2 regions of the Streptomyces sp. NPDC002788 genome follow, and region 2 is predicted to be linked to the other one. Evidence: predicted binding sites of a transcription regulator. Region 2 holds the regulator's gene; the other holds the start of a gene.
The links. Region 2 encodes HspR, which represses chaperone genes until heat shock. Its sites were predicted from a motif close to TTGAGNNNNNNNNNCTCAA; they were not measured.
Positions count from the first base shown of each region.

Region 1: a site for HspR is predicted at 6,707-6,725, ahead of lon (endopeptidase La). Genes of this name have one in related genera too.

Region 1 covers NZ_JBSFVB010000005.1:230,179-241,117, reverse strand. Annotated here, with positions in the region: gene ACWD1U_RS12130 (nitrate- and nitrite sensing domain-containing protein) at 1-2,432, opposite strand, end outside; gene ACWD1U_RS12125 (protein phosphatase 2C domain-containing protein) at 2,802-3,587, shown strand; gene ACWD1U_RS12120 (MarR family winged helix-turn-helix transcriptional regulator) at 3,604-4,095, opposite strand; gene lon (endopeptidase La) at 4,270-6,684, opposite strand; gene ACWD1U_RS12110 (GNAT family N-acetyltransferase) at 6,867-7,529, shown strand; gene ACWD1U_RS12105 (rhomboid-like protein) at 7,520-8,338, opposite strand; gene ACWD1U_RS12100 (spermidine synthase) at 8,500-9,177, shown strand; gene ACWD1U_RS12095 (response regulator transcription factor) at 9,313-10,053, shown strand; gene ACWD1U_RS12090 (sensor histidine kinase) at 10,050-10,939, shown strand, end outside.
Region 2 covers NZ_JBSFVB010000013.1:239,183-250,121, reverse strand. Annotated here, with positions in the region: gene ACWD1U_RS24765 ((Fe-S)-binding protein) at 1-1,322, opposite strand, end outside; gene ACWD1U_RS24760 (MraY family glycosyltransferase) at 1,564-2,574, shown strand; gene dnaK (molecular chaperone DnaK) at 2,669-4,525, shown strand; gene grpE (nucleotide exchange factor GrpE) at 4,522-5,175, shown strand; gene dnaJ (molecular chaperone DnaJ) at 5,209-6,387, shown strand; gene ACWD1U_RS24740 (heat shock protein transcriptional repressor HspR) at 6,393-6,845, shown strand; gene ACWD1U_RS24735 (sugar ABC transporter substrate-binding protein) at 7,117-8,226, shown strand; partial or broken gene ACWD1U_RS24730 (LuxR family transcriptional regulator) at 8,327-8,521, shown strand; gene ACWD1U_RS24725 (LuxR C-terminal-related transcriptional regulator) at 8,484-9,470, opposite strand; gene ACWD1U_RS24720 (helix-turn-helix transcriptional regulator) at 9,467-10,498, opposite strand; gene ACWD1U_RS24715 (hypothetical protein) at 10,803-10,939, shown strand, end outside.

The sequences.
Region 1 (10,939 bases), on a different contig from region 2:
ATCGTGGTCTCGGCAGGGGTTTCCAGCGGTGCCGCCGGTACGGATTCCGCGGATGCGGCCGGTTCTGCCGCGTCCGCCCGAGCCGCCGGTGCTGCCCCTTCCGCGGGTTCCGGGTGCTCCGCGGCCTCCGCGGCATCCGTGGCCGCCCGGGACTCCGCGTGCCCCTCGTGGCCGGCGGCCCCCGCCTCCTCCCGCTGCACCGCCTTCTCCGCCAGTGCCACCAGCGGGTCGCCGCCCGCCGTGCGGCCGGGCAGGACGTTGGAGTTGGCCTCGGCGTCCGCGCCGGGGAAGGAGTAGGAGTGGGTGGTGCCGGAGAGGGGACCGGAGGCCGGGACGGCCGCGGGCGTGGCGGCCGCCAGCAGCGTGCGGGGCAGGACGACGACCGCCGCGACACCGCCCTGCTTCTGCTCACGCAGCTGCACGCGCACACCGTGGCGGTGGGCGAGGCGGGCCACGACGTACAGGCCGAGGCCGAGACCGTCCTCGCCCTCCTGGTCGTAGGGCGACTCCGGGTCGAAGTCGGACAGGCGGGCGTTGAGGCGCTCCAGCCGGTCCTCGGTCATACCGATGCCCTCGTCCTGGACGGAGAGCATGACCTCGCCGTTCTCCAGCAGCCAGCCGGAGATCTCCACGGGCAGGTCGGGCGGGGAGAACGAGGTGGCGTTCTCCATGAGTTCGGCCAGCAGGTGGGAGAGGTCGTCCGCGGCGAACCCGGCGATGTGCGCGTGCGGCGGCAGCGCGGCGATCCGGACCCGCTCGTACCGCTCGATCTCGCTGACGGCGGCACGGACGACGTCCACGAGCGGCACGGGCCCGGCCGCGTGCTGGACGTGCTCGGTACCGGCGAGAACCAGGAGGTTCTCGCTGTGCCGGCGCATGACCGTCGCGAAGTGGTCGAGCTTGAACAGCGTGGCGAGGCGGTCCGGGTCCTGCTCGCGCTCCTCCAGGTTCTCGATGACGGCCAGTTGCCGCTCGACCAGGCCCAGGGTGCGCAGCGCGAGGCTGACGAACGTACCGCCGATGGCCGTACGCAAACGCTCCAGGTGGGCGGCGGACTCGGCGAGTTCGCCGCGCAGTTCCTCGCGGGCGTCGGCCATCTTCTGGCGCTGGCCGACGAGGTGCTTGCGGTCGGCCTCCAGCGTGGTGATCCGCTCGGTGAGGGCCGCCGCGTGCGCGCGCAGGGCGTTGACGGAGCGCACGACCTGGGCGAACTCGTCGTTGCGGCCGGTGAACTTCACCGGCTCCTCGGCCCCCGGGTCCTCGGCCTCGGCGAGGCGCTTGGAGCCCAGGCGCAGGACGGCGAGGGGACGCGTGAGGCTGCGGGCCATGCCCGTGGCGACGCCGACGGCGAGCAGCATGAGGGCGCCGAGGACGGCGATGCGGATCTCCAGCGCGGTGACATCGTCGTCACGCAGCGCCTCGAGGTCCTTGGTGCGGCGGTCGTAGAGGGCGGACTCCACACCGCGCATCAGGTCGACACGGGCGGAGAGGGCCGCGTCCAGCTTCTTGGTGCCGGTGGAGAGTTCGCTGCCGGAGAGGGTCGGCTGGTCGGTCAGGGTCGCGAGGTACGTGTCGGCGGAGTTGACCTCGGTGCCGGTGACCGTGCTGTCGAACGAGCTGCGGGCCGCCTTGGGCGCGGTGTCGCGGAAGTCGGCCAGGGCCGCGTCGGAGCGCAGCCGGGCCTGCTGGGCGGCGGCGCTCAGGGCGTCGCGCTGCCGGGTGTCGGCGTCCGAGGAGGTGGAGGTCCGGGTCGGCAGGCCGGTGACGGGGTCGATGACCGTCCCGGTGCTGCGCGGCACGCTGAGCGCGGCGAGCAGCAGGCCGCGGGCCGCGGCGGCCTGCTGGACGGCGGAGTCCAGTTCGGCCAGGGCGTGGCCGCCGGAGCCGGCGCGCGGCGGTGTCTGCTGCGCCAGTTCCTCGGCGAGCCGGTGGAGTTCGGTGATGGTCGTGGAGTACGCCTGGTGCGCTTCGAGCGCGCTGCTCTTGCCGGTGAGCGCCGCCCTGCGCACGGCCGCTATGCCGTCGAGGTCGGACCGGAGCGAGGCGGGCGTGTCGGTGTCGGAGCGCAGCTCCTCGACCTGCCGGTCCACGCGGGCGCTGCGCTGCTCGGAGGGCGCCTTGGACTTGGGGCGGCCGGCCGCGATGTAGGCGGTGATGTCGTCGCGCTCGTCGGCGAGGGAGTGCGCGAGGACGAGGGCGTCCTGCGTCTGTTCCGCGAGCGTCACCAGCCCTTGTGACTCGTGGAGTTGCCCGGAGGCGGCCAGGACGGAAGGCGTCCCGGCCCCGGCGATGGCCGCGGCGACCACGGCGACGGCGACGATCAGCCGGTTGCGGACATGTGTGAGGCGGCCCTTGCCGGTGAGTGGCGTCGGCTCAGCTCCCTGATCGGTGGCCGTCTGCTTGCCTGTGCGACGAGGCCGCGTCTTCTGCACCGGTGCTCGCATTCCTGACTCGTGAACCCTTGGGTCCGGGTGACGCTCCGTCGACTGGCGCGTACTCCCGGTACACTTCCCGACCCTCCCAGCGCCGGTGGGCAGCGCACGCGCATCACCTGACCCGCCACCCGAAGGAGTGAACCCCGGAGGGGAGTTGAGGGGCAAGTTCCGTCGACCCTCACAGCGGCCTTGCGCGGCACGCCGGTTGGACGACGATGGCGGGCCGGTGGCAGTATTCGCCACCACGCCTTCCCGGAGCAAAGCATTCCATCCCAAACAGGGCCCCCGACCCGCCCGGGGACGCCGATCCGGCAGCCGTCGCCGACCATTTGCGGACCTTGTGAAGGGCTCGTGCAGACTGGCTGGATGCGCACTGAACTCGCCTCGGAACCCGGAGACGCGGACCACCCGAACGAGGACTTCGCCGGCGTCGGACTACCGGCCTCGGGGCAGGGCGGCTGCGTCGTCGTCCTGGACGGGGTCACGCCGCCGAAGACCGGGACGGGCTGTCTGCATTCCGTCCCCTGGTTCACCGCACGCCTCGGCGGAGCACTGACCGAACTGACCGTTTCACTCCCGGATGTCCCTCTGGTAGGCGCCTTGTCCCGCGCCATCGCGCGTACCGCCGAAGCGCACGCCGCAACCTGTGACCTTTCTCACCCCCGCACTCCGCAGGCCACGGTGGTCGCGGCTCGCTGGACCCCGGCCGCGGTGGAGTACCTGGTCCTGTCGGACTCGGCTCTCCTCGTGGAGTCCCCGGACGGTGCGGTGACGCCCGTCCTGGACGACCGGCTGGCCCTTCTCCCCCGCTCGGCCCTGGCCACGGACGCGCTGGTGGACGCGACGCTGCGTAACAAGGAGGGCGGCTTCTTCACGGCGGCGGCCGATCCGTCGGTGGCCCGGCGAGCGGTGACCGGCACCCTGCCCCGCCACGAGGTCCGCGCCCTGGCCGCCCTGACGGACGGCGCCGGCCGCTGGGTGGAGCGGTTCGAGGAGGGCGACTGGGCGGACTGCTTCCAGCTGGTGCGCAAGGAGGGACCGCAGGCGCTGGTGGACCGCGTGCGGGAGCTGGAGCGATCGGATTCGGCCAGGACGTTCCTCGGCCGGAGCAAGACGCACGACGACGCGACGGTCGTGTACGTCGAGTTCTAGGCACTCGGCGCCGGGGCTACTTCTCCATGCCGCGGTTGAGCTGGTGCAGCAGCCGGGCCAGTTCCGTGACCTCGCGGGTGTCCCAGTCGGCGAGGCGGCCGGCGTAGCGGGCGCGGCGGGCCTCCCGGACCCGGCGGACGCGGTCGTGCCCCTCCTGGGTCAGGGCGACCAGCCAGGCCCGCCCGTCGGCGGGGTCGGGCTCGCGGGCGACCAGGCCGAGCTCCTCCAGAGCGCGCAGCTGGCGGGACATCGTGGCCTTGCCGACGCCGATGTAGGCGGCGAGTTCGGTGGCCCGCTGCCGGCCGAACTCGTCCAGCCGGACGAGCAGCCCGTACGCGGACGATTCCAGGTCGGGGTGGACCTCGCGGGCCATCTCGCCCTGACTGGCCCGGGCGCGCCGCAGCAGCACGGTCAGCTCGCGCTCCAGCGCGAGGAAGGCAGGCTGGTCCACACCGCTTCCGGCCGCACCGGCATCGCGGTTTTCGTCCTCGTTGCCGTCCTCGTGCACGTAAGTCCTGCCTCAGTCGTCGCCGGGTACCTGCATTTTCCGCCACTCGCGGGCATCGCCGCAGCTCGGCAAGTATTCCGCAGGTCACGGCGTATGCCTACACAGGGTCACCACACGGTGAAGGCCCGGCTTCCCTCACGAGAACCCGGGCCTTCCCTCATCCGATGACCTCCGTCACGCGGCCACCGGAACCTCCGGCGTCGCACCCGCGGTGGCGGGCGAGAGCGCCAGCTCCAGCACCTGGCGGACGTCGGTGACGGCGTGGACGTCGAGCTTGTCCAGCACCTCCGCCGGGACATCGTCCAGGTCGGGCTCGTTGCGCTTGGGGATGATCACCGTGGTGACACCCGCCCGGTGCGCGGCGAGCAGCTTCTGCTTCACGCCGCCGATCGGCAGGACCCGCCCGGTCAGCGAGACCTCGCCGGTCATCGCCACGTCCGTGCGGACCAGCCGGCCGGACAGCAGGGACGCGAGGGCCGTGGTCATCGTGATGCCCGCGCTCGGGCCGTCCTTCGGCACCGCGCCCGCGGGGAAGTGGATGTGCACGCCCCGGTCCTTCAGATCGGCCACCGGCAGTTCGAGTTCGGCGCCGCGGGAGCGCAGGAAGCTCAGCGCGATCTGCGCGGACTCCTTCATCACGTCTCCCAGCTGACCGGTCAGGGTCAGTCCGGCCGCGCCCGTCTCCGGGTCGGCCAGCGACGCCTCGACGAACAGGACGTCACCGCCCGCTCCGGTCACCGCGAGCCCGGTCGCCACGCCCGGCACGGACGTCCGCCGCTCGGCGGGGTCCTGGGCGGACTCGGGCACGTGGTGCGGCCGGCCGATGAGATCGCGCAGGTCCTCGTCCCGGACGGTGAACGGCAGCTTGCGCTCGCCCAGTTCGTGCTGGGCGGCGACCTTGCGCAGCAGCCGTGCGACGGACCGCTCCAGGTTGCGCACGCCCGCCTCGCGCGTGTACTCGCCGGCGAGCTTGCGCAGGGCGCTCTCGTCGATGGTCACCTCGTCCCTGTCGAGCCCGGCCCGTTCCAGCTGGCGCGGGAGCAGGTGGTCGCGGGCGATGACGATCTTCTCGTCCTCGGTGTAGCCGTCCAGGCGGACGATCTCCATGCGGTCCGCCAGAGCCTCCGGGATCGCCTCCAGGACGTTGGCGGTGGCCAGGAAGACGACGTCCGACAGGTCGAGCTCGACCTCCAGGTAGTGGTCGCGGAAGGTGTGGTTCTGCGCCGGGTCGAGCACTTCGAGCAGGGCGGCGGCCGGATCACCCCGGAAATCCGAGCCGACCTTGTCGATCTCGTCGAGCAGCACGACCGGGTTCATCGACCCGGCTTCCTTGATCGCGCGGACGATCCGGCCCGGCAGCGCACCGACGTACGTGCGCCGGTGGCCGCGGATCTCGGCCTCGTCCCGCACACCGCCGAGGGCGACGCGCACGAACTTCCGGCCCATGGCGTGGGCGACGGACTCACCCAGGCTGGTCTTGCCGACGCCGGGCGGCCCGACGAGCGCGAGCACGGCACCGCCGCGCCGCCCGCCGACGACACCCAGTCCCCGGTCGTTGCGCCGCTTGCGTACCGCCAGGTACTCGGTGATCCGCTCCTTGACGTCCTCCAGACCGGAGTGCTCGGCGTCCAGGACCGCCTGGGCGCCCTGGATGTCGTACGCGTCCTCGGTGCGCTCGTTCCACGGCATCTCCAGGACCGTGTCGAGCCAGGTGCGGATCCACGAGCCCTCGGGCGACTGGTCGGAGGACCGCTCCAGCTTGTCGACCTCCTTGAGCGCGGCCTCGCGGACCTTCTCGGGCAGGTCGGCGGCCTCCACGCGGGCCCGGTAGTCGTCGGACTCCTCGCCCTCCTGCTCGCCGTTCAGCTCGCGCAACTCCTTGCGGACGGCTTCCAGCTGACGCCGCAGCAGGAACTCGCGCTGCTGCTTGTCGACGCCCTCCTGGACGTCCTTGGCGATGGACTCGGCCACGTCCTGCTCGGCGAGGTGGTCGCGCAGTTGCTGGGTGGCGAGCTTGAGCCGGGCCACCGGGTCGGCGGTCTCCAGCAGCTCGACCTTCTGGTCGGTGGTCAGGAAGGGCGAGTAACCGGAGTTGTCGGCGAGCGCCGAGACGTCATCAATGGCCTGGACCCGGTCGACGACCTGCCAGGCACCGCGCTTGCGCAGCCAGGCGGTGGCCAGGGCCTTGTACTCCTTGACCAGTTCGGTGACCTGCCCGGGCAGCGGCTCCGGAACGGTCTCGTCGACCCTGGTGCCCTCGACCCAGAGGGCGGCGCCGGGACCTGTGGTCCCCGCACCGATCCTCACCCGCCCCCGGCCGCGGATCAGCGCGCCCGGGTCGCCGTCGGCGAGCCGGCCGACCTGCTCGACGGTGCCGAGCACACCGGTGTTCGCGTACGTCCCGTCGATGCGCGGCACCAGGAGCACCCGGGGCTTTCCGGACGTTGTCCGGGCAGCGGCCTGGGCGGCCTCCACCGCGGCACGGACCTCGGAGTCGCTCAGGTCCAGCGGGACCACCATTCCGGGCAGCACGACCTCGCCGTCGAGCGGCAGCACGGGCAGGGTGAGCGGTGTGGACGTCGAAGCCATGATCTCCCCTTCGGCAGTCAAGTTGAGCTATGCCGACTCAATGCATGGGGGCGACTGGATGTTCCCCGACCGGCGTTCGCTGTCAGCGATCACCGCTGACGCCTGGGACGAGGGGGCGCGTATGGCCCTCTCGGTAATAGACCAATTCAACTGGCGCCCATTACGGGTGCGAGGGGGAGCGCGTGGACGGAACCGTGCGGGCATGGGTGGACGGGTGGACCGTGTCGCGCGGTGCGGCTCCGCCCGTGACCGAGCCGTGGGGCTGGACGATCGACATGGGGATGTACGGGCACGTCACGCGGCACGTGTTCGGCGCGACGGGCGAGGACCTCGACGAGACGACCGTCCGCAAGGTGGCCGGCGCGGTGACCGGGGACGGCGTGTGGCTGAAGGTGTTCCAGGACCCCTCGGTGGTCGCCGGCCGGCTGGACGGCGGCTGGTGGATCGACCCCGAGCCCGGTTACCTGATGACGGTCCCGCTGGCGGCGGACGGCGCTCCGGACGTCCCCGACGGCTACCGGCTGCGCAGCTGGTCGCGCGGCGGGGTGACCCGCCTGATGGTGGCCGCGCCGGACGGGTCCCTGGCGGCACGCGGCCAGATCGCCGCCCCGACGGGTGAAACCGCCGTCGTCGACCTGATCGAGACGGCCACCGAACACCGCCGCAAGGGTCTCGGCAGTCTCGTCGTGCGGACGCTGCAGAGCGCCGCCTTCCGGCAGGGGGCGCGGACCGGTGTCCTGGCCGGGACACCCGCGGGGAGAGGTCTCTACGAGGCGCTGGGCTGGGAGGTGGTGGCCCCGCTGACCAGTGCCAGGCACGGTCCTGCGGCCTCTGCTCAGGCCTGAGGGACCTCACTGCGGACCCTCGGCCCGAGGCGGGACGCGTACCACCGCCGCACCACCGGCCAGGTCGCGATGCCGACGCCCAGGGCGATCAGATGCCCCCAGTTCGTCATCGGGTCGGTGAAAGCGAGCAGGTCCTGGAGGAGCATTCCGCCGAAGGCGGTCAGCAGCGGCACGCGCAGCCACAGCGGCAGCAGTCCGGCCAGGGCACCGGTGCCGGCCGCGACACCGAAGCTCACGCCGTAGTCCAGGCGGTGCAGCGAGGACTCGGGGAGGTGCCCGGCCAGTACCGCGAGCCCCACGGGCACCTCGGTCGCGAGGGTGGCGAGGACATGCCCGAGCAGGAAGACAGCCGCCGTGCGCAGACCGCCGATGCGCCGTTCCAGCGCGGTCAGCACCAGCACGAAGGCGATGGCGAACGGCGAGGTCACTCCGCCCGCGACCCACAGCGCGCTGCCGACCAGCACCAGCTCCGGCGTCCGCGCGAGGTGCGCCACATCGGTGCTGGAACCCTGGAGCAGCGCGTGCACCAGCGCGGGGTCCGCGTGTTCGGAGAACAGTGAGGTCGCCCAGAGCACGGCCGCGTACCCGCAGGTGAATGGCGTCCCGGTGGGCGTGGGCAGCAACCGCCAGGGGCGCGGCGAGCGCCGTTGGGGCGGTTCCGCCGGAGCGGACAGGCGCAGACCCGCGTCCGCGCTCTCGTCCGTGCCGCGCTGGCGCGGCACACCGTCCAGCAGCCCCGACACACCGGAGGCGGGCGCGCCCGTCGGTAGCGGTGAGGCCGTCTCGTCGGGCGGCGCGGTGCGTTCCAATCCGGGCGCTCCTTCCATCATGTCCCAGCCTTCGCCTGCCACCACCCCGCTGTCTGTGACGGACGCCACGCGAAAGCCGATTCACAGCAACCTCCTGGCCGCTCCTCGCGTCCCCCTGATATTCCCCCGCCCCGGCAGCACAGACCTGGGAGGATGAGCCGATGCCCACCTCATTCGACACGCCTGACGTACTGGACCGGCGCGAGGGCCCGCACGGCGAGGTCGTGCTGCGGCGGCACGGCGACCGGCTGGAGATCATCGCCAACGGCTGCTTCCTCATGGACACCTCCGACGGCCGCTCGGAGCGGCGACTGGTCGACGCGGCCCTGGACGCCCTGCCCGGCCGGGACCGCCCCGACGTGCTGATCGGCGGACTCGGCGTCGGCTTCTCCCTCGCGCACGCGGCGGCGAACCGGCGGTGGGGGCGGATCGCAGTGGTGGAACGCGAGCACGCGATCGTCGAGTGGCATCTCCACGGCCCGCTCTCCGCGTTCTCCGCCACGGCCCTCGCGGACCCCCGCACGGAAATCGTCGAAGCCGATCTGGTGGCGTACGTCAATGAGACATCCGCCACGTTCGACGCCCTGTGCCTCGACATCGACAACGGCCCCGGCTGGACCGTCACGGAGGGCAACGGAGATCTCTACGGAGAAGCCGGACTGGCAAGCTGCGCAAGGGTGTTGAGACCCGGCGGGGTTCTCGCCGTCTGGTCCGCCCGACCCTCTCCGGAATTCGAAGAAACCTTGCGGAATGCCGGGTTCCAACAGGTGCGTACCGAAGAGATCCCGGTTGCCCGGGGCGTTCCCGACGTCGTGCACCTCGGCATCCGCCCTGGATAGCAAAGGCATACCGCCGCCCCGTACGCTGCTCCCCTGACGCCGATCATTCAAGCGTCAATCGCAACCATGCGCAGGCACGGCCAGTCAGAAGGAATCACCCCACTGATTCCGGAAAGCACACCCCAGGGGCGGGCGATGGAGCAGACACACACCTCCCACAACGGTTCGGCGACGGCTACCCCGGGCGCGCAGCGCCGGGTTCTCGTCGTCGAGGACGACGCCACGATCGTGGATGCCATCGCGACCCGCCTGCGAGCCGAGGGATTCCTCGTGCAAACCGCGGGCGACGGTCCGGCCGCGGTCGACACGGCCGAGGCCTGGCAGCCCGACCTGCTGATCCTCGACATCATGCTGCCCGGCTTCGACGGTCTGGAGGTCTGCCGGCGCGTGCAGGCCGCCCGCCCGGTGCCGGTGCTGATGCTCACCGCGCGTGACGACGAGACCGACATGCTGGTCGGGCTCGGCGTAGGCGCCGACGACTACATGACCAAGCCGTTCTCGATGCGGGAGTTGGCGGCGCGCGTGCACGTGCTGCTGCGCCGGGTGGAGCGGGCCGCGATCGCGGCGGCCACCCCCCGCTCCGGCATCCTGCGCCTCGGCGAACTGGAGATCGACCACGCGCAGCGCCGGGTCCGGGTGCGCAGTGAGGACGTCCACCTCACGCCCACCGAGTTCGACCTGCTGGTGTGCCTGGCGAACACCCCCCGCGCGGTGCTCTCGCGCGAGCAACTGCTCGCCGAGGTCTGGGACTGGGCGGACGCCTCCGGCACCCGCACGGTCGACAGCCACATCAAGGCGCTGCGCCGGAAGATCGGCGCCGAGCGGATCCGCACGGTGCACGGCGTGGGCTACGCCCTGGAGACCCCGACGCCATGAGCGGCGGGCCGGCCGCACGGAGGAACCCCGGGGAGCCGGAACCCTGGGGCGGGGTGAGCCCGTTCTCGATCAAGACCAAGCTGGGCGCGCTGGTCGTCATCTCGGTGCTGATCACCACGGGTCTGTCGGTGATCGCGGTGCACACGAAGACGGAGCTTCGCTTCATCACGGTCTTCTCGATGATCGCCACACTGCTCATTACGCAGTTCGTGGCCCATTCGCTCACCGCCCCGCTGGACGAGATGACAGCCGTGGCCCGTTCCATCTCGCAGGGTGACTACACCCGCCGGGTGCGGGAGAACCGCCGTGACGAGCTGGGCGACCTGGCCGTGACGATCAACGCCATGGCCGACGAGCTGGAGGCCCAGGACAGCCAGCGCAAGGAGCTCGTGGCGAACGTCTCGCACGAGCTGCGTACGCCCATCGCCGGGCTGCGCGCGGTGCTGGAGAACATCGTCGACGGTGTCACGCAGGCCGACCCGGAGACGATGCGCACGGCGCTGAAGCAGACCGAGCGGCTCGGCCGGCTGGTGGAGACACTGCTGGACCTGTCCCGCCTGGACAACGGCGTCGTCCCGCTGAAACAGCGGCGGTTCGAGGTGTGGCCGTACCTGTCCGGCGTGCTGAAGGAGGCCAACATGGTCGCCTCCGTGCGCGCGGGCATCGCCACCGGCTCGGGCAGTCACACCCGCACGGACGTCCATCTGCACCTCGACGTCCATCCGCCGGAGTTGACCGCGCACGCTGACCCGGAGCGCATCCACCAGGTCGTCGCCAACCTCATCGACAACGCGGTCAAGCACAGCCCGCCGCACGGCCGGGTCACGGTCAGGGCGCGGCGCGGCGCGCTGCCGGAGTCGCTGGAGCTGGAGGTCCTGGACGAGGG
Region 2 (10,939 bases):
TTCTTCTCCAGGTTCTTGAGCATCGTGCCCGCCTCGGACGGGAACGCGGACTCGATCATCACCTGGTAGCGGCGCATGTCGACGATGTGGTCGACGTGCTCGATGTCCACCGGGCACTGCTCGACGCAGGCACCGCAGGTGGTGCAGGACCACAGGACGTCCGGGTCGATGACGCCGTTGTCCTCCAGCGTGCCGACCAGGGGGCGCTCGGCCTCCGCCAGGGCGGCGGCGGGCACGCCGGCCAGCTGCTCCTCGGACGCCTTCTCCTCGCCCTCCATCGTCTTGCCGCCGCCGGCCAGCAGGTACGGCGCCTTGGCGTGCGCGTGGTCGCGGAGGGACATGATCAGCAGCTTGGGGGAGAGCGGCTTGCCCGTGTTCCAGGCGGGGCACTGCGACTGGCAGCGGCCGCACTCGGTGCAGGTGGAGAAGTCCAGCAGGCCCTTCCAGGAGAACTGCTCGACCTGGGAGACGCCGAAGACGTCGTCGTCGCCCGGGTCGGTGAAGTCGATCGGCTTGCCGCCGGACGTCATCGGCTGCAGGGCGCCCAGGGCCGTCCCGCCGTTCGCCTCGCGCTTGAACCAGATGTTCGGGAACGCCAGGAAGCGGTGCCAGGCCACACCCATGTTGGTGTTGAGCGACACCACGATCATCCAGACGAACGAGGTGCCGATCTTGATCATGGCGACCAGGTAGACCAGGTTCTGCAGCGCGGAGACCGACAGGCCCTTGAAGGCGAGGACCAGGGGGTACGACGCGAAGTACGACGCCTCGTAGTGGTCGACGTGGTGGAGCGCGCCCTCCAGGCCCCGCAGGACGTAGATCGCCAGGCCGATGGTGAGGATCACGTACTCGACGAAGTACGCCTGGCCGGCCTTGGAGCCCGCGAAGCGGGACTTGCGGCCGGGGCGGCTCGGCAGGTTCAGCAGGCGGATGACGATGAGCACCGCGATGCCCAGGATCGTCATCACACCGATGAACTCGATGTACAGCTCGAACGGCAGGAAGGTGCCGATGACCGGCAGCACCCAGTCGGCCTGGAACAGCTGTCCGAAGGCCTGGGCCAGGGTCGGCGGCAGCGTCAGGAAGCCGATCGCCACGAACCAGTGGGCGACACCGACGATGCCCCACCGGTTCATGCGCGTGTGGCCGAGGAACTCCTTCACCAGGGTCACGCTGCGCTGGTAGGGGTTGTCGGTCCGGGTACCGGCGGGGACCGGCTGGCCCAGCTTGAAGTACCGGACGAACTGGCCGATCGCGCGTGCGAGCAGCGCGACGCCGACCACGGTCAGTACCAGCGACACGATGATCGCGGCGAGTTGCATGGGGGCTCCTCGGGCCTGCGAGGGGTTTCGTCGGGGGGTGCCTGCCGTCTGGAGGGTTCCCCGAAATTACTAAGCGGTAACTTATGCAGTCCGTCTGAGACTACCCCTATCTTCCGCAGCACTGTAGCCGGGTGGGGGGTGATCTGAATCGCTGAGGGTTGCCTCAGAAACAGTACGGATCCGGTCGGGATCTCGTCGTGTTATTCGTACCGAATTGTCATAGTGCGCCTAACTTATATCCGTGCTCTACGGGATCACCGCCGCCGCCACCGCCCTCCTGCTCACCGCGCTGCTCGCGGCCGTCCTGCGGAGGCCCGCCCTGCGGCTGCGGCTGATCGAGCGGCGTCGGCGGCGGGAGGTGCCGCTGTCCGGAGGTGTGGCCGTGGTGGCCGTCACCGGGGTGGTCGTGGGGGTCCGGGACGGGGCGTCGGACGGGAGCGGGATCGGCGGGTTGCTCGTGGCCGGTGGAGTGGTCGCGCTGCTCGGGCTCGCCGACGACGTGTGGCGGCTGCGGCGGCGGGTGCTGGTCGCCGGTTCCGGCGTGGCGGCCGCCTGTGTCGTGCCGTACGCGGAGACGGGGGTGGGGACAGGCCTGCTCGGTGTGGTGTGGGTGGTGGGGGTGACCCTCGGCTTCCGGGGGCTCGATCACGCCGACGGGCTCGCGGGGGCGGCCGGGGTCGTCGGCGCCTTCGGCGTGGCGGCCTGCGCCGCTGTCGACGTGATGGACGGGATCGCCGTGCCGATGAGCGTCCTGGCCGCCGCACTGACCGGGTTCCTGCTGCACAACTGGCATCCCGCGCGCGTGGCGCTGGGGAGTTGCGGGTCCATGTCCGCGGGGTTCGCGATCGCGGTGGGCGCCGTGCACGTCCGCGCCGGCCTCGGCGTCGTGGAGAGCGCGGGGGTGCTGTTCGCGCTGACCGCCTTGGTGGGTGCCGACGTCGTACTCGTGCTGCTGTCGCGGCGGTTGGGCGGGCGGCCTGTCGTCCGCGGAGGGCCCGATCATCTCGCGCACCGGCTGCGGCGGCTGGGGCTGACCGTGCCGGGGGTCACGCTGCTGCTGGGGGTGGGGGCGTTCTCCGGGGCGCTCGTCGGGGTACTCGCGCACGCCGGGTGGGTCGGGGCCGATGCCCTGTGGTGGGTGGCGGGAGGGGCCCTCGCCGTCGCGTTCGCCCTCTCGTGTGTGCCTGTATACGCCGATCGACGCACCATGTCGCAGCAGGTCAGAGCGCTATTGCGTGTAAGGGGCGGATAAGAGTTGAGCCCGGTCGACTCAGCTCTGTTGACCGGTCGGGAGCCGTCGTGCACACTTGAGTCCGTTCCACTCAAGTCAGCTGGAGGAATCAACCATGGCACGTGCGGTCGGCATCGACCTGGGCACGACTAACTCCGTCGTCAGCGTTCTGGAGGGCGGCGAGCCCACCGTCATCACCAACGCCGAGGGCGCCAGGACCACGCCGTCCGTCGTCGCCTTCGCCAAGAACGGTGAGGTGCTCGTCGGAGAGGTGGCCAAGCGTCAGGCGGTCACGAACGTGGACCGGACCATCCGGTCCGTCAAGCGCCACATGGGCACCGACTGGAAGATCGAGCTCGACGGGAAGCCCTTCAACCCGCAGCAGATCAGCGCCTTCGTGCTCCAGAAGCTGAAGCGGGACGCCGAGGCCTACCTGGGCGAGAAGGTGACCGACGCGGTCATCACCGTCCCGGCGTACTTCAACGACTCCGAGCGCCAGGCCACGAAGGAAGCCGGCGAGATCGCCGGTCTGAACGTCCTGCGCATCGTCAACGAGCCGACCGCGGCCGCGCTGGCGTACGGCCTCGACAAGGACGACCAGACCATCCTGGTCTTCGACCTCGGTGGCGGTACGTTCGACGTCTCGCTGCTGGAGATCGGCGACGGTGTCGTCGAGGTGAAGGCCACCAACGGTGACAACCACCTCGGTGGTGACGACTGGGACCAGCGCGTCGTCGACTACCTGGTCCAGCAGTTCCAGTCCGGCCACGGCGTGGACCTGGGCAAGGACAAGATGGCCCTGCAGCGTCTGCGCGAGGCCGCCGAGAAGGCGAAGATCGAGCTGTCCTCGTCCACCGAGACCTCGATCAACCTGCCCTACATCACCGCCTCCGCCGAGGGCCCCCTGCACCTCGACGAGAAGCTCACCCGCGCCCAGTTCCAGCAGCTGACCGCGGACCTCCTGGAGCGCTGCAAGACGCCGTTCCACAACGTCATCAAGGACGCCGGCATCTCCATCAGCGAGATCGACCACGTCGTCCTCGTCGGTGGCTCGACCCGTATGCCCGCCGTCGCCGAGCTCGTCAAGGAGCTGACCGGCGGCAAGGACGCCAACAAGGGCGTCAACCCGGACGAGGTCGTCGCCATCGGCGCCGCCCTGCAGGCCGGTGTCCTCAAGGGCGAGGTCAAGGACGTCCTGCTCCTCGACGTCACCCCGCTGTCCCTCGGTATCGAGACCAAGGGCGGCATCATGACCAAGCTCATCGAGCGGAACACGACGATCCCGACCAAGCGGTCCGAGATCTTCACCACCGCCGAGGACAACCAGCCGTCCGTGCAGATCCAGGTCTACCAGGGCGAGCGCGAGATCGCGGCGTACAACAAGAAGCTCGGGATGTTCGAGCTGACCGGTCTGCCCCCGGCGCCCCGCGGCGTCCCGCAGATCGAGGTGTCCTTCGACATCGACGCCAACGGCATCATGCACGTGACCGCCAAGGACCTGGGCACGGGCAAGGAGCAGAAGATGACCGTCACCGGCGGCTCCTCGCTGCCGAAGGACGAGGTCGACCGCATGCGCGAGGAGGCCGAGCGCTACGCGGAGGAGGACCACAAGCGCCGCGAGGCCGCCGAGTCCCGCAACCAGGGCGAGCAGCTCGTCTACCAGACCGAGAAGTTCCTCAAGGACAACGAGGACAAGGTCCCGGGCGAGATCAAGACCGAGGTCGAGGAAGCCGTCAACGAGCTGAAGGAGAAGCTCAAGGGCGAGGACACGGCCGAGATCCGCACCGCCACGGAGAAGGTCGCGGCCGTCTCCCAGAAGCTCGGCCAGGCCATGTACGCCGACGCCCAGGGCGCGCAGGCCGCCGGCGGCGCCTCCGCCGGAGCCGGCGCGGGTGCCGGCGACGCCAAGGCCGACGACGACGTGGTCGACGCCGAGATCGTGGACGACGAGCGGAAGGACGGTGCCGCGTGACGGAGGAGACCCCGGGCTTCGACGAGCAGCAGCCCGACGTCCCTTCCGGCGCCACCTCCGATGACGCCGAGCCGAAGGCCGCCCCCTCCCCGGAGGAGGAGGCGGCCCCGGCCGGGGACACGGGTCAGGACGTGGCTCTGGTGGCCCAGCTGGACCAGGCCCGCACGGCGCTCAGCGAGCGCACGGCCGACCTCCAGCGCCTCCAGGCCGAGTTCCAGAACTACCGCCGCCGGGTCGAGCGCGACCGGATCGCGGTCAAGGAGATCGCCATCGCGAATCTCCTGACCGAGCTCCTGCCGGTGCTCGACGACATCGGCCGCGCGCGGGAACACGGCGAGCTGGTCGGCGGCTTCAAGTCCGTCGCCGAGTCGCTGGAAGGTACCGCGGCGAAGATGGGACTGCAGCAGTTCGGCAAGGAGGGGGAGCCCTTCGACCCGACGATCCACGAAGCCCTGATGCACAGCTACGCGCCGGACGTCACCGAGACGACCTGCGTGGCGATTCTGCAGCCCGGGTACCGGATCGGCGAGCGCACCATCCGCCCCGCGCGGGTGGCCGTGGCCGAACCCCAGCCGGGGGCACAGACGGTCAAGGCGGACGAGTCCGCCGACGCCGACGACAAGGAGAGCGGTGGCCCGGACGAGGGCTGACGTCACAGACGAAGGGAAGGAGGGGCGTCGAGGATGAGCACCAAGGACTTCATCGAGAAGGACTACTACAAGGTCCTCGGCGTCCCCAAGGACGCCACCGAGGCCGAGATCAAGAAGGCGTACCGGAAGCTCGCCCGCGAGTTCCACCCGGACGCCAACAAGGGCAATGTCAGGGCGGAGGAGCGCTTCAAGGAGATCTCCGAGGCCAACGACATCCTCGGCGATCCCAAGAAGCGCAAGGAGTACGACGAGGCACGCGCCCTCTTCGGCAACGGCGGCTTCCGCCCGGGGCCCGGCGCGGGCGGCGGCTCCTTCAACTTCGACCTGGGCGACCTCTTCGGAGGCGCCCAGGGCGGCCAGGGAGCCGGCGGTTTCGGCGGCGGACTCGGCGACGTCTTCGGGGGCCTGTTCAACCGCGGCGGCGCGGGCCCGGGCACGCGTACGCAGCCCCGGCGCGGCCAGGACATCGAGTCCGAGGTCACGCTCAGTTTCACGGAGGCGATCGAGGGCTCGACCGTCCCGCTGCGGATGTCGTCGCAGTCGCCCTGCAAGGCCTGTTCCGGCACCGGCGACAAGAACGGCACACCGCGCGTGTGCCCGACCTGCGTCGGCACCGGGCAGGTCGCCCGGGGCAGCGGCGGCGGCTTCTCCCTCACCGACCCCTGCCCGGACTGCAAGGGCCGCGGCCTGATCGCGGAGAACGCCTGCGAGGTCTGCAAGGGCAGCGGCCGGGCCAAGTCCTCGCGCACGATGCAGGTCCGCATCCCGGCGGGTGTCTCCGACGGGCAGCGCATCCGGTTGCGCGGCAAGGGCGCGCCCGGTGAGCGGGGCGGCCCGGCGGGCGATCTGTACGTGGTCGTGCACGTCGACTCCCACCCGGTGTTCGGCCGCAAGGACGACAACCTCACCGTCACCGTCCCGGTCACCTTCACCGAGGCGGCCCTCGGCGGCGAGGTCCGGGTGCCGACGCTGGGCGGCCCGCCCGTCACGCTGAAGCTGCCGCCGGGCACGCCCAACGGCCGCACCATGCGCGCCCGGGGCAAGGGCGCGGTCCGCAAGGACGGCACCCGCGGCGACCTTCTGGTCACCGTCGAGGTGAGTGTTCCGAAGGACCTGACGGGGAAGGCTCGTGACGCACTCGAGGCGTATCGCGAGGCGACCGCGGCTGAGGATCCGCGGGCGGAGCTGTTCCAGGCCGCGAAGGGAGCATGAGTCAGATGGACGGTCGTCGACGCAACCCGTATGAACTGACCGAGGAAACCCCGGTCTACGTCATCTCGGTGGCGGCCCAGCTGTCCGGCCTGCACCCGCAGACCCTGCGCCAGTACGACCGTCTGGGTCTGGTGTCCCCGGACCGCACCGCGGGCCGGGGCCGGCGCTACTCGGCCCGGGACATCGAACTGCTGCGCACCGTCCAGCAGTTGTCGCAGGACGAGGGCATCAACCTGGCGGGCATCAAGCGCATCATCGAACTGGAGAACCAGGTCGCCGCGCTCCAGGCCCGGGTGGCCGAGCTGGAGGACGCGCTCGACGGCGCGGCGGCGGCGATGCGGCAGCGCGAGGCGGCGGTGCACGCGTCGTACCGCCGCGACCTGGTGCCGTACCAGGAGGTGCAGCAGACCAGCGCGCTGGTGGTGTGGCGGCCGAAGCGGCAGCAGCAGTCGGACTGACAGCCCTGGAAGTCCGTGAAAGGGGCCGGGAGGCAACTCCCGGCCCCTTTCGGGTTTCTTGGGCCGTTTTCGCCGGGTCTTCGGTCGATGGGCGGGCCGTGCAGAGCGCTTGGAGGCGATTCCGCAGAGTCTCCACAACTGCTGCGGAGCGTGGTGTTGTCATCTCGTTAAGTGGTTCCGCTTGACGCTGGGGGCGCGTCAGCGTTGGCTTTTCAGTCACATGGGCCACAAAGCTGTGCCCACGTCCGAATCACACGCGAAGTGAGCCCGCATGCGTCGTCGTATCTCCATATCCGTGGCCGCGGCCACGATGTCCGTCACGCTCGCCGGCTGCGGCGTGCTCAACGCGACCGGGAGCAGTGCCGACGCGAGCCCCACCAAGGGCAACGACATCACGGTGGGCCTGCTGCTGCCGGAGAAGGCGAACACGCGGTACGAGAACTTCGACTACCCCATCATCAAGCGGAAGGTCGAGTCCCTCACCAACGACAAGGGCCGCGTCGAGTACGCCAACGCCGAGGCGAGCGCGGACAAGCAGGCGAGCCAGATGCAGCAGATGATCGACGACCGGGTCGATGTGATCCTGCTGGACGCGGTCGACTCGCACGCCATCGCCAGCGGTGTGAAGAAGGCCAAGGAGGCCGGCATTCCGGTCATCGCCTACGACCGGCTGGCCGAGGGCCCGATCGACGCGTACATCTCCTTCGACAACGAACTCGTCGGCGAGGTCCAGGGCCGCTCCCTCCTGGAGGCCATCGGCGAGAACGCGAGCCTGTCCGACAAGATCGTCATGATGAACGGCTCGCCGACGGACCCGAACGCCAAGCAGTTCAAGGCCGGCGCGATGTCCGAGCTGAACGGCAAGGTGACGATCGCGCAGTCCTTCGACACCAAGGACTGGAAGCCGGAGAACGCCCAGGCGAACATGACCGAGGCGATCGCGAAGATCGGCAAGGGCAACATCGCGGCCGTCTACTCGGCCAACGACGGCATGGCGGGCGGCATCGTCGCGGCGCTGGAGGCCGCGGGCGTGACCAAGCTGCCACCGATCACCGGGCAGGACGCGGAGCTGCCGGCGGTGCAGCGCATCCTCGCCGGTGAGCAGTACATGAGTGTGTACAAGTCGTACCCGCAGGAGGCGGAGAACGCCGCGGAGATGGCCGTCGCCAAGGTCCAGGGCCGGGACATCCAGTTCGCCGCCCTCGCCCGCGACAGGGTCGACAGCCCCACGGACAAGGGCATCCCGGCCCAGCTCGTGCCCGTGGTCGCCCTCACCAAGGAGAACATCAAGGACACGGTCGTCGCCGACGACATCTACAAGCTGTCCGACATCTGCACGGCGAAGTACAAGGCGGCGTGCGAGGCGGCCGGCCTGACCTGACGGGCGAGAAGGCGGAGGCGTACCTGTTCGGCACCTGGTGCCGCGCCTCGCCGGACCTGCTCCGCGACACGGCTTCGCCGTGGCAGCGTTCCGTGTCCTCCTGCTCGCGGAACGGCTGGGCATCAACGCACGGACGTGCCGGGCGCACATCGCCCGTCTCTCGGACACGCTGGGGGCGGCCAGTCGTACGCAGTTGGGCGTCCGCATCGCCCAGGCGGGTCTGGACGGTCCGCCGGGAGCGGCGGCTTCCCCGTCCCTCAGCCTTCCTGATCAAGGATCCCGGACTGCCCGATGAGGTAGCCGAGTTGGGCTCTGCTCTGACTTCCCAGCGTCGCGGCGAGCTTGGCGATGTGGACGCGGGCGGTGCGGATGTTCATGCCGAGACGGTCGGCTATGACGGCGTCGGTGTGGCCTTCGACGAGCAGGGCGGCTATGACGCGTTGGCGGGGGGTGATGCCGTCGCGGGTGGGCTGGGGGGCGGCTTCGGGGAACACCGGGGTGGCGAGGCGCCAGAAGCGGTCGAACGTGGTGGCCAGGTATCCGACGATGGCCGGTTGGCGGATTTCCAGTGCGAGGCCGCCGTCGCCGTCGGCGGGGAGGAAGGCGATGTCCCGGTCGACGATGATGAGCCGGTCGGTGAGCTCGTGCAGCGCTCGCGCCTCGATGTCGCCCTTCAGTCGTTCATGGTGCGCGACGGTGGTGGGGGAGTGGCGGACGGTGTGGTGGTACAGGGTGCGGATACGACCGCCGCGGTCCAGCAGCGCCTGGTCGCGGCGGGTGGCGACGGCATAGGCCCCCTCGACGCGTTCCCTGGGAAGCCCGACGCGGGGCTGGATGGTGAGCAGTTCCCGGGTCGCGTCCGCCATGGCCTCGGTGATGGCCGTGTTGATCCGCTTCTTTCCGTCGAGGAGGGTGAGCGTCGGTGTCGCGGCTGGCGCACGTTGCCCTTCGACGGCCATGAGCGGCCCGAAAGTCTCGGCCAGCCGTTCCTCGCGTCGCCGTTCGCGTGCGATCCGCTCCCCGGAGGCCCGCAACAGCCGGTGGAGGGCGACGGCCGGCGCGACGGGCTCGAGCCGGTTCGGGTCGTCGACGGCAGGGTGCAGCAGGCCGAAGTCGATCAAACAGGGCGCGGTGCGGGCCGCTTCGGCGGCTATCCGTCCTTCGTTCAGGGCCAGGGCGTACAGGTCCGTTCCGGCGGGGCACAGTTCCGCCGAGCCGTGCTCCGGGTGCGGCGCCGACGTCACTCGGGACTTCCTCCTGTTACGTCGTCCAGTTTCAGGATCCCCGACCGCGCTATGAGGTACCCGAGTTGCGCTCGGCTGCCACTGCCCAGAGCCGACGCCAGCTTGGCTATGTGTGCCCGGCAGGTACGGACGTTCATGCCGAGGCGGCGGGCGATTGCTTCGTCCACGTGGCCCTCCACCAACAGCTTGGCTATGGAGTGCTGGATCTCGGTGATGCCGTCGGGCGCCGTTCCATAGGGCGCGCCGGCGCTCATCGGAACTGCGCGGTCCCACAAGTACTCGAAAACCTTGACCAGGTAGCGGACGAGCCCGGGGTGGCGCAATTCCAAGGCCACTTGCTGGTCGTCACGCGCGGGGATGAAGGCGACCGTCTCATCACAGATGATCAACCGCTCGACCAATTCGTCGATGGTGCGGTACTCCACCTTTCCTTCGCTGAGCCGGGCAACGTAGGACAGCTTCTCCGGGTTGTACCGGGCGGTGTGCTGGTAGAGGCTACGGACCTTGACGCCTCGATCGATCAAGGGCTTGTCCCGTTCGAGGCTTCGCAGCAGGCTTCTTTCGGAGACTCGATCACTGGGCTGCACCGTCAGGAGTTCCGTCTGGCACTGGGCGGTGGCCAGGTTGAGCGCGGCGTTGATGCGCTCCCCGCCCTCCAGCACCGTGATGGAGTCGCTGGTGGTGGTCGCCTGCATGCCCAGCGCCATGAACGGCTCGAAGGTGTCCGCGAGTTGCACCGAGAGGCGCCTGCGTTCGGTGATCTCCCGCTCGAGGGGGTGCAGAAGCTGAGCAAGCGCGACCGTCGGCGGCACCGGGCGCAGCCAGTTCGGATCGTCGGGATCGGGGTGCAGCAGGGCGAGTTCCACCAGGCAGGGAGCGGACTCCGCGTCAGCGCGCGCCACCCGTCCGGCGCGCAGAGCTGTGGTATAGAGACGACTTCCCGCCTCGCACAGCTCGGTGATCGGGTGGGTATGCGCACCCTTGGTCCGATTGGTGCCCAAATCTCCACCCCCCAGGGTCCTGAACATGCAGGAACATGATGCACTGATTGTGTGGCCATGACGTGCCCGAATGAGCCATCGTCGTACTCGACGGGGGAAAAGGGGACCTTCAAGTGAGGACGAAGCCGACTATGCGTAACAAAATGCTTCGCTCGGTGCTTGTCGCCGCCTTCTCCGTCGTTGTAGCCCTCGGGGTGCTGAGCGGCTTCTCCGATGAGGAGAGCGGAACCCGGGCGAACACGCAGTGGCCGGCGGTGGCTGTGAATGTTGCAGCAGCTGCTGACAACACTCAGTGGCCGAGCCCCGGGGTCGACGGATCCGGGAGCTGACCGTGACCACTCCACCCGACGACCGCTCCTTCCGTCGTGAAATGGCCACCGCCTACCGCTCCGGCTGGCACTTCATCGACCTGGTCACCGCCATCCCCCACAGTGGTGACTCGTTGATGGTGACTGTTTTCGGTGAGCC